Regions from separate parts of the Fictibacillus sp. NPDC058756 genome, predicted to be linked through region 1. Evidence: riboswitches for the same ligand, from Rfam matches in the RefSeq annotation. Region 1 holds a riboswitch; each other region holds the start of a gene.
What was found. A riboswitch is a leader RNA that binds a small molecule or an ion and turns the genes downstream of it on or off. The one in region 1 is predicted to bind cyclic di-GMP.

Region 2: linked by a shared signal. The riboswitch ahead of ACFW35_RS00700 (DUF192 domain-containing protein) and the one ahead of ACFW35_RS01795 (anti-repressor SinI family protein) in region 1 are both predicted to bind cyclic di-GMP.
Region 3: linked by a shared signal. The riboswitch ahead of ACFW35_RS17770 (hypothetical protein) and the one ahead of ACFW35_RS01795 (anti-repressor SinI family protein) in region 1 are both predicted to bind cyclic di-GMP.

What each region holds. Positions count from the first base shown of each region.
Region 1 covers NZ_JBHYPU010000001.1:350,772-355,507, forward strand. The annotation lists gene ACFW35_RS01780 (NlpC/P60 family protein) at 1-225, shown strand, start outside; gene ACFW35_RS01785 (STAS domain-containing protein) at 774-1,820, opposite strand; gene ACFW35_RS01790 (helix-turn-helix domain-containing protein) at 2,026-2,346, opposite strand; gene ACFW35_RS01795 (anti-repressor SinI family protein) at 2,435-2,578, opposite strand; cyclic di-GMP riboswitch class I at 2,609-2,693, opposite strand; gene ACFW35_RS01800 (NAD(P)H-dependent flavin oxidoreductase) at 2,903-3,874, shown strand; gene ACFW35_RS01805 (hypothetical protein) at 3,970-4,143, opposite strand; gene ACFW35_RS01810 (YveK family protein) at 4,568-4,736, shown strand, end outside.
Region 2 covers NZ_JBHYPU010000001.1:140,367-145,102, forward strand. The annotation lists gene ACFW35_RS00695 (hypothetical protein) at 142-1,719, opposite strand; cyclic di-GMP riboswitch class I at 2,156-2,255, shown strand; gene ACFW35_RS00700 (DUF192 domain-containing protein) at 2,341-2,736, shown strand; gene ACFW35_RS00705 (Flp family type IVb pilin) at 2,708-2,902, shown strand; gene ACFW35_RS00710 (A24 family peptidase) at 3,044-3,559, shown strand; gene ACFW35_RS00715 (TadE/TadG family type IV pilus assembly protein) at 3,559-3,939, shown strand; gene ACFW35_RS00720 (TadE/TadG family type IV pilus assembly protein) at 3,951-4,736, shown strand, end outside.
Region 3 covers NZ_JBHYPU010000002.1:177,698-182,433, forward strand. The annotation lists gene abc-f (ribosomal protection-like ABC-F family protein) at 1-1,161, shown strand, start outside; gene ACFW35_RS17760 (CBS domain-containing protein) at 1,249-1,659, shown strand; gene ACFW35_RS17765 (hypothetical protein) at 1,707-1,901, opposite strand; cyclic di-GMP riboswitch class II at 2,163-2,244, shown strand; gene ACFW35_RS17770 (hypothetical protein) at 2,333-3,400, shown strand; gene ACFW35_RS17775 (DUF6376 family protein) at 3,521-3,964, shown strand; gene ACFW35_RS17780 (hypothetical protein) at 4,381-4,533, shown strand; gene ACFW35_RS17785 (hypothetical protein) at 4,597-4,736, shown strand, end outside.

The sequences.
Region 1 (4,736 bases):
CCAAGAACAGTAAAAGATATGTGGGCGAACACAGGATATAAAGTGTACAGTCAAGCTGTTGGAGATCTAGTATTCTTTGAAACCTACGAGCCGGGAGCATCTCATATGGGGATCTACATTGGGAACGGTAAGTTCATCCACGCGTCATCATCTAACGGTGTAACGATCTCTGAGATGAGCAACACATACTGGAAACCACGTTATATTGGAACAAAGCGTCTGTAACATATAAAAGGAAAAGGAGTCCGATGATTTCGGACTCCTTTTTTTTAACAGAACAAGATTCTTGCCCAAGGATCGCAGCAGCGATGACGGTTCTTCTTTTTGACCTTTTTGCACTTCAAGACTTCAGAGCTAGAAGAAGATGAAGATGAAGAAGAGGAAGAAGAAGAGGAAGAAGAAGATTCGCATTTGTGCTCATGCTTTTTCTTCTTGTCGTGCTTTTTCTTCTTTTCTTTCTTGAACTTGCAGTGGTCGAAATCTCCACACTTGTAACACATAAAAAATTTCACCTCACTGGAATGATACCGATTTCCTTATTCAGGCTTCGGTTTCTCTATATAGTATGTAGGTGAAGACAAGTTGCATAGACGAATGTTGGGGTTTGAAAAAAATTGGGGACATGTGGGGACAATCTGGGGACAGACCCGGGTCTGTCCCCAGACAAATACATATCCTTTTATTTGTTCATCCTGGGTGGACCCGGATACATAACCGATATAATCGCAAAAAAGCCACGCCATTTTCGAAATGGCGTGGCTTTCGTTTACTTTTTAAGGTTGATTTGGTTCTTGAATGAACATGCCTTCCTTTGCAAAAGCGAAATGAATGGCATGCTTCAGGTTTCTAAAATAAGTGCTATCACCTAGTGAATATTGATGTTTCGTCACTTCCATACTTAACTCTGGTGAGATTCCTACAAGCAGCGTCTCCATTCCAAACAAGCGGGCAGATGAGACTAGTTTATTTAACATATCAATCATCTCTGAATCGATCGACTTAATACCGGTCAAATCTAAAATGACAAACTTAGCTCTATGCTGCGGCAGGGAAGTAAGAGTATGTTCTAACATATCTTTAGAACGCAATTCGTTATACTTCCCGATCAATGGGATAACAACAATATGATCGGTTACCGGAATAATCGGAGATGAAATTTCTCTTATTAAATCAGTAAGCTCTCTTGTGCGGTTTTCAACCATCGCTTCAAGCTTCATGATTTCATTTTGTTCTTCACGCTGAACCAGATCACGAATATTATCGCTAGGTGTAATATCTGTCTCAGTAATTTTTATTTTTAATAAATCAGGTGTGGAGTCATCCTCTTGGACTTCATACCACATATGCGTGTCAAACAATCCAGTGAAAACACCAGCCCAGTGGCCAGGTAAGAAGCGTCCCATACGCTTATTTCCTTGGGCTTTTTTAACCTTTGTTTCCCAGCTGTTGGAGATTGTAATCACTGCTTCTTTCTTTTCTATATTCACATCGATAAACGTTTTACCCCAGCCGGCTGTTACATAGATATTAGGCAGGGCTTCTATCGACTTTTTAATATCGCCAATCGAATTCTTATAAAAATCACTTACAACCAATCCTGTACGATAGCCTGCCGTTTCAAAAACGAGGTCAGCTGTACCTTCGCCAGTAATCTCTTCAATGGAATCCAGGAAAACTTTAAACGCTGAATCAATCCAAAACAGCATGACGTCTCCGCCTTCAAATTGGAAAACTCCCTTAGAAGTGTCCCATTCAAAAGAAGAACCATTTACATCTACACTTTTTTGAGTATTAAATAATTCATTCGGCGTTTTATTCATCAACAAATCCTCCATAGGCTCAAAAAATACAAACACCCTGTTCTTTTACCCTTAATGGTATTGTATGAAACATAAGTTTTTCGACATGGGGACAGACCCGGGTCTGTCCCCATAAAAAGACAAACCCCTTCTTTGTTCTTTCCGCGAAGACATCCTGAAAAAGACCAAATAAAAAACCACCAGATCTTATTATCTGGTGGCTCAATTATTTTTGTTTGTTTTTCCATTTATTAAATTCAAGGAACTCTTTAAATTGTTCTTTGCTTACCCCGGAACCCATGGCTTCTTTAACAAGATCTGCCCATTCCTGGTCCAGGTTTTGAGTATCAACTTCAGGTTTAATTAAGTGATCTACAGAAATATTCAATACATCCGCAATCTTCTCGAGAAGCTGAATTGATGGATTTTGTTGAATATTACGCTCCAAAGCACTTATGTACGACTTCGCAACCCCTGCTTTATCAGCCAATGCTGTAATGGAGAGGCCTTTTTCAGTTCGGTATTTTTTTACACGTTCACCAATCATCATTTGCAATCCCCATTTAGTAGTAATTTGCTTTTATTATATCTTTCTACATTTGGGAAGTAAATAAATTATGAGACCTGCTTACTATTTAATTTTTCTGCAATAGGTATTCATTCATTGCCAATTGAGGATTTTGTAAAAAGTTCATAATCTCTTCTTTAGTGAAACCGTGATCTCTAGCTTCTTTCATCAATTCAATCCACTCTCGATCCAACGTCAAAATATTTTCCACTAAAAAATCCCTCCAGATAAGCTTTTTTGTTCAGGTAACCCGGCGATCTTAGCTATAAGCCTTAGACCCGTGGCTTTGCGCCCATTTCTTTCGAGAATGTTTGCCCTTGTCTGAAGGATGATTAGGTAAAATTTCCTAACACAAATTGATTATATACAAGCAAATCAGAGAATGTTGTCAGAAAATGTATGTAATATAAATGTAATATTAGAAAAATATTACTACCCCTATAAATTAAAATTAAAGGATTGGCGAGGGGATTGTGGAAGTTAAAGATAGAATATTACCACCTCTATACGTACTTTAATGAAAGGGTGAAGGAGTATGACTGATAAATTGCCACTAAGCCTGTCGAATCAACTCACATTACCAATTATTAATGCGCCTATGTTTTTAGTATCAAGTCCTGATATGGTTATTGAAAGCTGCAGAAACGGAATTATCGGTACGTTTCCTCTATTAAATGCAAGAACATCAGAACTTCTAGAGAACTGGATGATTCGTATATCAGAAGAACTTAAACAAGTTCAAAAAGCAGATCCCTCAGCAAAAATCGCTCCATGGGGAGTTAATTTAATCGTACACCGGACAAATAAAAGATTTGAAGAAGATTTAGACCTGATAAAAAAATATGAACCGCCTGTTGTGATAACATCCTTAGGTAACCCAAGCGACGTAGCTAAAATCGTTCATAGTTATGGTGGCCTTGTTTTTTCAGATGTTATTTCACTCGATCACGCCCGTAAAGCTGCAAAAACCGGAATTGATGGTCTTATCCTTGTATGCAGCGGGGCAGGGGGACATGGTGGAACACTTAATCCATTTGCATTCTTAAAAGCTGTTAAAGAGTTTTGGGATGGAATTACGATCCTAGCCGGTGCTATATCAACGGGAGAAGAAATCTTGGCTGCCAAAATCCTTGGAGCAGATCTCGTCTACATGGGAACACGTTTTATCGCAACAGAAGAATCATCGGCAAGTGAAGAATACAGAAAGATGCTGATTGAATCTACATTAGAAGATCTAATATACACTGATGCTATTAGTGGAATCAAAGGAAATTATCTACTCCCATCCCTTAAAAGAGCAGGATATGATGTGGAAAATATGTTGAAAAAAGATACCGTCGACCTGTCGTTCTCCGAATCAAAAGCAAAAGCCTGGAAAGATATCTGGTCAGCTGGGCAAGGGGTAGGTAATATAAAAAGAGTATCAACCGTAAAAGAAGTGGTAGACGAGTTAAAAACGGAATATAAAAATGCTCTTCAGTCACAAGAATTCCTAGGAGTAAACTAAAACCGAAATACGGAAACAGATCATTTATTGAGTGTTATAGAACACTAAAAAAAGCCATTTCACTTAAACAGTAAATGGCTTTTTTCATTACTATATTAATCAATCATATTATTTTTATATTCCTCAGGATTTTCCTCAGACCATAATGTAACGTTGTAATGATTGTATCCGTATTTATAATACACGGCATCAAGACATAACATTTGCTTCGTTTCTTTAAAATAATAGAAGGTCTCCCCATAATCGGTTACATGATATGGTTCTCCCAATGTTTTTTCCCATTCCTCCACAAATGAGCTATGAAGTGTGAAGAAACTAATATAATTCACCTTTTGTTCGCGTTATATAAAATGTTAAACTCAGAATCATTCTTAATCGCTTAGGTTTCATATTATTAGAATTCAGTATAATTTTACCATATAGGGTAGGGGGGAGGGGACAGACTCGGGTCTGTCCCCATAAAAACACAAATCATTCATTTTTCCGTCTCAAATGGACAGATGATAAATAAATCTATATAAGTATAATAATTTAAACGTTCTAACAAATAGGGGTTTTTAGGCAATAACATTACAAAAGTGTGACCATTGAAACAAATGCGCAAAATAACTATAAGAATTTTCAAGTACACCCTTTTATATGTAAATACTTGTGCTATAATAACTTATTGTAAATCAAGTATCGGAGGAAACCATGGAAGAGACTATTAGTTTGAAAGAACTTTTTGCTATATTACGAAAACGACTATGGCTTATCATTTCTTTAACGGTTGTTGCAGCAGTGACTGCTGGAGTAATCAGCTTTTATTTCCTGACTCCCATCTACCAAGCTTCTACCCAGCTTCTGGTAAACCAATCAAAGA
Region 2 (4,736 bases), 210 kb from region 1:
TCCGGCAGGATAAGCGGGACAGGTGAGACCACTCAATGTCGCGAGGCGACGAGGGGGCTCACCGCACACCCTGCGGAAAGCGAGTCCTGCAGCGGAAATTAACCTCTTACAAAAGCAACAAAGTTTGCCACAACAGCCTTTTTAATATACGTACGTTCCAACGATAAACAACTGGAATAAAACAGTAATTCCGATAAAGTAAGAAACTTGGGCGAAAAGACCCCAATCCTTATTTTTAACCGCTTGCATGACATACAGTGCTACGATCGAAACGATAATCGGAACGACAAGTGAACTGCCATCAAAGGTTAAATATTCAGGTGCAAGTGTATAGAATCGATTATTAAACAATGATTGAATCACATAGAGCTGTGTAAGAACAAAGAGCGCAATCGATACCCATTTCACCCACGGTTTTTCTTCTTCAATCACATCAATTCGAACAATATACAGAACACCTAAAAATAAAATGGTCGGCACAATCCAAACAAATGCATTGGTCATCGCAATAAACGAAACAATTGAAGCGGCGAAAGCGTCAAATGTTGCATTGTACACATCTTGCTTACTTATGGATTGGCTATTCTTTATAATTGCAGGATCCTGGCTTGCTGCGTGAACTTGATAATCCTGAACAGACTCAGCTTTTAACCAGAAGACAGTTTGATCATCTGCTTTTACAGGGTAGATTGAGAAATCGTTAGTCGTACTTATACGAGTTGCTTCCCAAGTATCATTCTTTAACGAAGCTCTATAAATATTACCCGCATCTTTTTTAGTGGATATCGCACCTCTAGCAGAGAAAAGAATTGTTGGTGCATTGTCTTCTATGTTCAAATTCAGGTAAGTTGGATTTTCAATCTCGTAACCTTCAGATACGTCTTTAAAATTAACGCTTGCAAATGATAGATCTTTTAATTGGTTCATAGGTGCTGAACTGTAAAAGGTTTTAAATGATTTCGTACCTTGCTTTGATGAATAAAAAGTATAAAGAATATGAACGTCATCACCAGCTTCAGCAAATCTGAAGTTGTAAATTTTATCAGTTGGCGTTTTGCTGTACTTAAGGATTGAGATCGGTTCATATTGTCCGCTTTTTTCAGTTAAATAGAATGCTTCCATTTCAACTTTTTCACCGACAACGGCAATAAAAGAAGCAGATTCTGGATTTGCTGTTAACTCAGCAACTTTTTCTTTAGCTGAAAAAATTAATTTGCTTTTACCGCTCTCAGGTTCATACGCATAAACTTCATTCCCTTTCGTATAGGCAAATCGGTCCTTTGTATCGGTTAAGAATTCAACGCCTTTATCTAATACACTTTGCTTTCCGCCTTCTTGAATGATTAGATCGCCCTGCGATACGAAAGCGATCTGCTTGCCATTCGTCCAAAAGTTGCCTCTCTCATCAATCGGCAGCTTTTCAGTTTTCTCTGAAACAACATTCAGCTCCTCATCCAAAATGGTAGCATTAATACCATCTTTAAGATGTGTGTAGATATGATATTGATTGTCTTCCTTAAATGTAATCGGTTCTGAGCTTATGGATTCAGCCGATATACTGACAGATCGGCTCCAGTCCTTATTTGGAAGTTTAGTCTCCTGGCGGATGTTGTTCCAAACCACCAATCCTACCAAAAGCAGAACAATTGCAAGAGGAAGAAGATAAGCTTTGCGATTCGAATGATTCTTTTTCTTTTTTACTTTCGAATCTACGTTCATGGTAATGCCCCCTTTTTTCTATAAAAGAACAAGATTATTAGTATTCGATATATAGACGGATATTCCTGTAAAAATTATTCATTTTTTAACGGAGAATAGATATTACGTATTGATTGATGCAGGTTAAATAGTCCTAATTGTGTTTAGTAAACTGGAAAAGAGACATTCCGGGTATATTGACCCATTAATATTTTCTGAATATTAAGTAATTACTAGTTTTTGCTTTTATTATGAAACTATTAACTGAATTTGAATGGAAGATTTTGCGGTTACTTGGACCTATACTGAAAAAATCTTAATATGTTTAAATAACTAAAACTTGCAATATAAAAATAAGCAACAGGTCTGATTTCCTATAACAGGTAATAAAGATAGAATTTGGTTATAAGTCAGATTCATCGACACATCTTGATAAAATCCAACAAAGCACGCTGAATCTCGATAAAGGCAAAGCTGGTGAAAACCAGTGACGCAAAACTACAGGGGCTAAGGTGTACGAACTATTCGATCGTACATTATGCCAGCCAGTTACCGAAAGAGCCCGGGGTGTTTTTCATTTGCCTATAAACCCCATTTTTCGGTAAAAAAGTAAAAATATACATAAATGGAGGTGAGAGAAACTTGCTGCTTAACCTGGAAACGGGTGAATTGCTGGCAAGAGAAGTGAAGCCGGCATACCGTTTTTCCAAACGATTAAAAGGGCTCATGTTTACGAAAGAGCTTTCAACTGAGAGTGCAATGCATATTAAACCTTGCCATTCTATCCATACTTTTTTTATGAATTATGCAATCGATGTACTTTATTTAGACAGTGAAAAGCGAATTGTGGCAATGGATGAAGACCTACCCCCAAAACGGTTCGGAAAATTGTACAAACATGCTGAATCTGTCATTGAACTTCCGTCTGGAACGATCGCCAAAAGCCAGACCAAAGTGGGACACAAACTATTTATTGAAACCAAAAACAAATTCTTAGGAGGAACTAATCATGAAAAACAAATTAATGGGTCTTATTAAAGAAGAACAAGGACAAGGAATGACGGAATATGGTTTAGTATTAGGCTTGATAGCAGTTGCGGCTGTTGGAGCGCTAGCAATGTTACGTACAGAAATCGTGGAAATGTTTACTACTGCAAAAGATATGGTTGTAAACCGTGAATCTGGTGGTACAACAACCCCTTAATACAAAGGCACCACAGGGCCTTACGTTACTCAACGTAAGGTCTTTTTTAAACAAACAGTCTAACTTGGCGGTCAGATGACACGTGTCCTGGCTGCCAAGTTTTAGGTTTATTGAAGACTTTCTAATTAGAAGGTGATAACAATGTGGTTCGATGCCATTTTAATTTTCGTATTAATCATCTGTGTCGTAACAGATTTAAAAAGCCGCAAAATCTATAACAACGTCATTTTCCCTGCGCTTATGATCGGCGTTTTTTCTCATATAATCGCATCTGGATGGACCGGGTTGTTTTTTTCGTTAAAAGGGTTCTTTCTAGGTCTTGGATTGCTGCTCATTCCTTATCTTTTAGGAGGTATGGGTGCAGGGGATGTGAAGCTGCTTGCTTTAATCGGTGCCTTAAAGGGTTCTTTGTTTGTTTTTTATACAGCGATCTACATGGGTTTGATTGGCGGCGTTATTGCTCTCGGGATCTTGTTATTTAGAAGGGGATTTATAAAAAGAATAAAAGGCATCCTCTATTCAATGGGTTGCTGGAAATTCGGCATTAGAATTCCTGTTTTTATAGAAAAAGATGCTTTGACCCAAACCTACCCGTACGGCCTTGCCATTGCCGGCGGAGCAGCTGTATGTCTCGCAATGAAGGGAGTCCTTTTATGATGAAAAACGAAAAGGGGCAATCTCTTGTTGAAATGGCACTTGTTCTCCCGCTGCTGCTGTTGCTCATTGTAGGTATTTTTGATTTTGGGAAGCTGTTCTACACATATATGCAGATGCATCTTGCCACACAAGAAACAGTCAGGCTTGGAGGCCTTGGTAAAGAGGATGAAGAGATCCGTGCATTTGCACGAGATTATGTGCAGATAAAAGATCCCTCTCTTCTTCAGATTGGAATCACGCCGGACTCTTCAACAAGAGAATCAGGCCAGTATGTGACCGTTACTTTGTCGTACCCGCACAAATTTATTACACCTGGTATGGGAAAATTGTTTGGAGAAACGATACCTGTTGAAACGGAATCTACTATTCGGGTGGAGTGAGGTGAATAAAGATGAGGCGTCTTATAAAAAAGGAAGAAGGCAATACAATCATACTTGTTGCCTTTAGTCTTGTAGCGCTCATAGCAATGACAGGACTCATTATTGATGGCGGAAAGCTGTTTTTAACGAAAACCCATCTGCAAAAAACAGCTAATGCTGCGGTTCTTTCTGGTGCTCAGGAGCTAACAAATGAGGAGGAATCGGTTCGCACGATTGTTCATGAAACCCTTGATAAACATAGTGAGAATCATAGTTTGGAAGATATGAAGATTCAAATGGAAGACAAAGTGAGCGTAGATCTATCAAGAGAAGTTCCATTGACTTTTTCACAGCTTTTTGGTTTTGATACGGCACCAGTAAACGTACATGCTGCAGCAGAGCTTGGAACGATGGGGAAAGCCGCGGGCGTCGCGCCGCTTGGGATCGATGAAAGTTTAGGTTTGGAATTCAACAAAGAATATTCGCTGAAAGTGGATCAGACTGGTGTTGAAGCCGGAAACTTCGGAGTTCTTGCGCTTGGCGGAACCGGTGCTGCAACTTATGAAGATAATCTATTAAAAGGATACCAAAACGAACTTGAAGTGGGAGATGTTTTAGAAACACAAACAGGTAATATTGCCGGTAAAACACGGGCAGTCATTCAAGAACGAATCAATAGCTGTCCATATCCAGAAGGGGAAACACACCATCGGGATTGTTCCAGAATTATATTGATTCCTGTATATGAAAGGCTTGAAACAAATGGCAACCAGTTAAAAGAGGTGAAAATCACAGGATTCGCTTACTTTTACATAACG
Region 3 (4,736 bases), on a different contig from region 1:
ATAATCGAGCTTGATCCGCAAACATTTACGTTGTATCACGGAAATTACACAGAATATCTTATTCAAAAAGAGCAAAAACAAGAGCGGCAGCAGTTTGAATATGAGCAATACACAAAAGAAAAAACGAGGCTGGAGAATGCCGCAAAAGAGAAATCATCAAAAGCGAAGGGCATGAAAGATAAACCGGCGCGCATGTCACATAGTGAAGCGAAATTGGGGAAGATGAAGGTCAAAAGCGCAAAAAGGTCTTTGGAAAAAGCTTCGAAGGTAATTGAAAAAAGAATCGAGATGATGGATAAGAAAGAAAAGCCAAAAGAACAGCCTAAAATCGATTTTGATATTCAGCAGTTTTCAGTCATTCATGGCAAACAAGCGCTGGCTGTTAAACAACTTTCCGTTGGGTATGACGAGCGTCAGCTGTTTACTGACCTATCTTTTACTGTAAAGCCAGGGATGAAGGTTGTTTTAACAGGTAAAAACGGAACAGGAAAATCAACCCTTTTAGAAACAATATATAGAGGAAATGAACAGATCGAAAAATCGAAGCAGCTTAAAATCGGTTACTTTCATCAGCATCTCAATATTCTTGATAAGACAAAAAGTATTTTAGAAAATGTCATGGAAAACAGCTTATATGATGAAACCTGGGTAAGAACAATATTAGCGAGGCTATTATTTAAACGTGAAGATGTATTTAAAAAAGTTGAGGTGCTTAGCGGCGGAGAAAAGATGAAAACCGCATTAGCGAAGCTATTCTTAAATGATTATAATTTGTTATTGCTTGATGAGCCGACGAATTATCTGGATTTGTTTACGAGAGAAGCATTAGAAGAAGTCTTGATCGCGTATCCTGGTACCTTTATCCTTGCAACACATGATAGAAGATTAATGGAAAAAGCAGCAACGCATGTTTTGGAGCTTCAGCCTCCAAAAGCATATTGGTTTGAGGGGAGCTATAAGGAATATCTTGAAAATAAGAATGGCGATAAAAAGCCAGGTCTAAAAACCACAGATCACAAAGATCATTTACTGAAGCTTGAACTTGAAATGACAGATTTAATCGGGCAGCTTTCATTAACCTTGAATGAAGAAGAGAAAATAAGACTTGATCAAAGGTATCAAGAAGTTTTAAAGAAAATCAGACTGATAAAGGCTCAATAATATTGATGCTCGAGCTGCAGTTGAAAGGTTTAGCTTTCCTCTTAAAAAGGTACAGAATAACCGTATTACCTATTAGGAGGCGATAAAATGGAATTAAGAGATATTATGACTTCAGATATTGAGACGTGTGAACCAAATACGAAAATTACTAAAGTTGCCGGCTTGATGAAAAGTTTAGGAGTAGGCTCTATTCCGGTTTCTGAAAATGGGGAACTAAAAGGGATTGTTTCCGATCGGGACATCGTCATTCGATGTGTTGCTGACGGGAATATTGAAGGTACAGTCAGTGATGTTATGACATTAGATCCTGTTACAGGGACACCTGATATGACGATTGATGAGGCTAAGAACCTAATGTCTGAATATCAAATACGCAGACTTCCAGTTCTGGATAATGGAAATGTGGTTGGTATTGTTTCATTAGGCGACCTTGCTGTTAAACATGAAGACAATGATAAAGCAGGAGATGCACTTACTGAGATTTCTAAGCCCTTGTAATATAACTTATAAAGGATGCCCTATATTTAGGGCATCCTTTTGTTTCTTTATTTATCTTTTTCTTCTCTTTCACCAGCAATTGTTGGCGGTTCTTCTTGTGAGGTAATATCAGTATCATATCCGATTTGTTTAAGATCTTCAGTGTCTGCCACAGTACCGCCAGCCATTCCTTCGTTAATCATCCTATCAATATCTAAGTACAGTTCATCTTTTCCTTCATAAGCTTTATCCTTATTACTCATTTTCTTCATCCTTTCTTATTAATTAAAGGCTGTTTTGTAAACTTTGATGCTTTTGGAAGTTGTTGATTTCCGCTCCAGGTGCTCGCTTTCCGCGGGCGTGCGGTGAGCCCACTCGTCGCTTTGCGACATTGATTGGTCTCACCTATCCCGCTAATCCCGCAGAAGTCTCGCACCTTACTCTCCAATCAACTAGTCAATGAAGTTTATTTCATAAGCAGAAAAAATATGTTGTTGCCGAAGATTCTTGCTATGATAATTGAAATTAATGGAAGCGTGGAAGCATACTTTTTATTTGGGCATCTATAAGTATGTGGAGCTAGTGATGCAACCGGCCGGCATTAGGAAGATCGTATCTTCTGTTGTGGGCTTTTTTATTTTGTCCTAAAAGTCAGGAAGAAAAACAAAAATCAACGGTAAAGGAGGTTTTCAAGATGGTAAATCACGCTGCACAGGCATTTTCATATAATCGGGGAAACCATTTTGCTTATGGGCATTTGAAAAAGAATTATGTAAAAAAGCAGCATCTTGAAGCCGTTCCTCCCGAGAAACCTTATAAAGAAAATAAAAGAGAAGACTATTTTAAAAAGAGTGTTCATGAAAATAAACCTTTTAAAACGTATACCAGAAAAGATATAGAGAAACATCATCAAGGAGCAAAAGAAGCGGAACGGATCTATAGCAACTGGAGGCATGAATTAGCGGATAGCTCCGCTGACTTTATCCATTCTATTAAAGGTGAGCTGAAAGAAACTCCTGAAATGGGTTTAGATACCTTTAAAGAAGAAGTCTCTGAGTCACTTGAAAAGTTTTTGCTCAGTTTAAAGAATGACCTGGAGACATCGCTTGCAGACTCTCCGCAAGGGCAAGTAAAGAAACATTTAAAATCTGCTGAAGGATTATTAGAGACGGTCCGGGAATTATTATGGAACCAAATTGAAGATATCGTTAAGGAACATGTACCTGGGAAACCAGAAAATCAAAACGGGGAAAGTGGCCCACCGAATGAAATAGAGCTGCCAATAGAGGAAACAAACCCGCCAGTTCAAAATCCTCCAGCAAACAATCCTTCAGGGAACAATCCTGTTGTAACACTTGCGCCAAACCAGGTGTTTTCTTCAGGTTCGTTTAAAATGGAGGTAAGAGTCGGAAGCCTGACTTCAGAAATAAAGTTTGCTGATCCTAGCAAAAAGTCAGAAGGAACAACCATGTTTTATATCGTGGACGGATATGGAGCGAGAAAAGCAGTAGATATTAAATTTTCTAATGAAACGCTCCAGAAGCTTTTTGAAGACCGTATTAAGGATTCTAAAATGTATAAAAAAGAAATTTCGCTGGAACGTTTTAATGCCGTACTAAAAAAGATTGAAGCTTATTTGAAAGAACTGTCCTCTATTAACCCTGAACGTTTAAAATCAAAGGTTTATGGTGAGAAGGAAAAATTAAAATTTGAGAATGTAATCGATAAGTTCACTGATCTTTTTTACTCGTTAAGAAAGTAATGAAACTTAAAGCATCAGCAGCCGTATAAAACAATAAGCAGAAATTGAGACGCTCAAGACAAAAGGGGCGTTTTTTTAATTCAAATCCATTCCAAATATAAAAGGGAAAAGGAGAAACAAATGAAAAAGACTTTAATTGCCGCTATATTATCAATCACGGTATTAACAGGTTGCTCAGCAGTGAATGAAGTAACGAATGGCCTGAACTATGTACCTGAAGCTACTGAATATATTAATGATGTACAACAATTTTCAAAAGAGATTTCTGCAATTGCAGAAACGGCAGTAAACGATCCAAAGGCGAGAGGAGAACTTGAACAGCTGCTGGAAGATATGAAATCAGACATTGGTGAGTTTGGGGATTTAACACCGCCTTCTGTGTTTGAAGATGTTCACAATCAGGTGATTGAACAAAATAATAAGCTTCAAGAGGGAATTGATAAATATTTAACAGTCATAAAAGATGGGGAACTGAATGCTGATCTGCTCGAACAAAGCGGATTACTGGATGATATCGCTGTTTACAATGATCTGTTATCACAAATTAAAAAACTCGGCGAATAATTTTAAAACAGCTGCAACCTTGTAGCTGTTTTTTCCTAACTATCCCTGTTTTTCTTAAGCAATGTTGCTTTTGTAGATGTTGATTTCTGTTCCAGGATGCTCGCTTTCCGCGGGGCGTGCGGTGAGCCTCCTTGCGCTTTGCACCTTTAGGAGTCTTACCATCAAGTAAGTTTGTGTGCTCCTGCGTCTATAAGCAAATCCTAACGAAGCATGTTCCTCGTCGCATGCCTTGCAAGAAGTATATTCAGGTAGTTGGCACGCAGGAGTCTCGCGCCTTACTCTCCAATCAACTAGTCAAAGAAGCCTACTCAACTAAAAATATTCCAAAGTAGCAATCTTTTAGATTTTTTTATGTTACAAATCGACTATTTTCGGGAATATGACAGTGAGAAAAATGGCGAGGGTGGGTATAAAGCATGAATGATTATCATCTTAAGATTGAAGATTACTTGCAGCTGTTAAAAAGAAGATACAAAAAGGGAAGGCTGCAGGCAAAACAATACCGTAAAAGAATTGAGCTTATTAACATGTGGCACATTCGCGGTGTTGTTAAAGTGCCGAAAGAATAATTTAAGTAATTATAGATACATGTCGATAAATGTATAAACACGACAAGACTTGGCAGGTGCAGCATGATTCCAATTTACAGTACATTTAAACAAGCTGAGCATTCAAAATATGATTATATTCTTCATATTGCGTTTGCCGTTCTTCTCTGTTTATATAGTTTTCTTTTACTATTTTCCAGCAAACTGCTAGGTTCTCTGTTTTT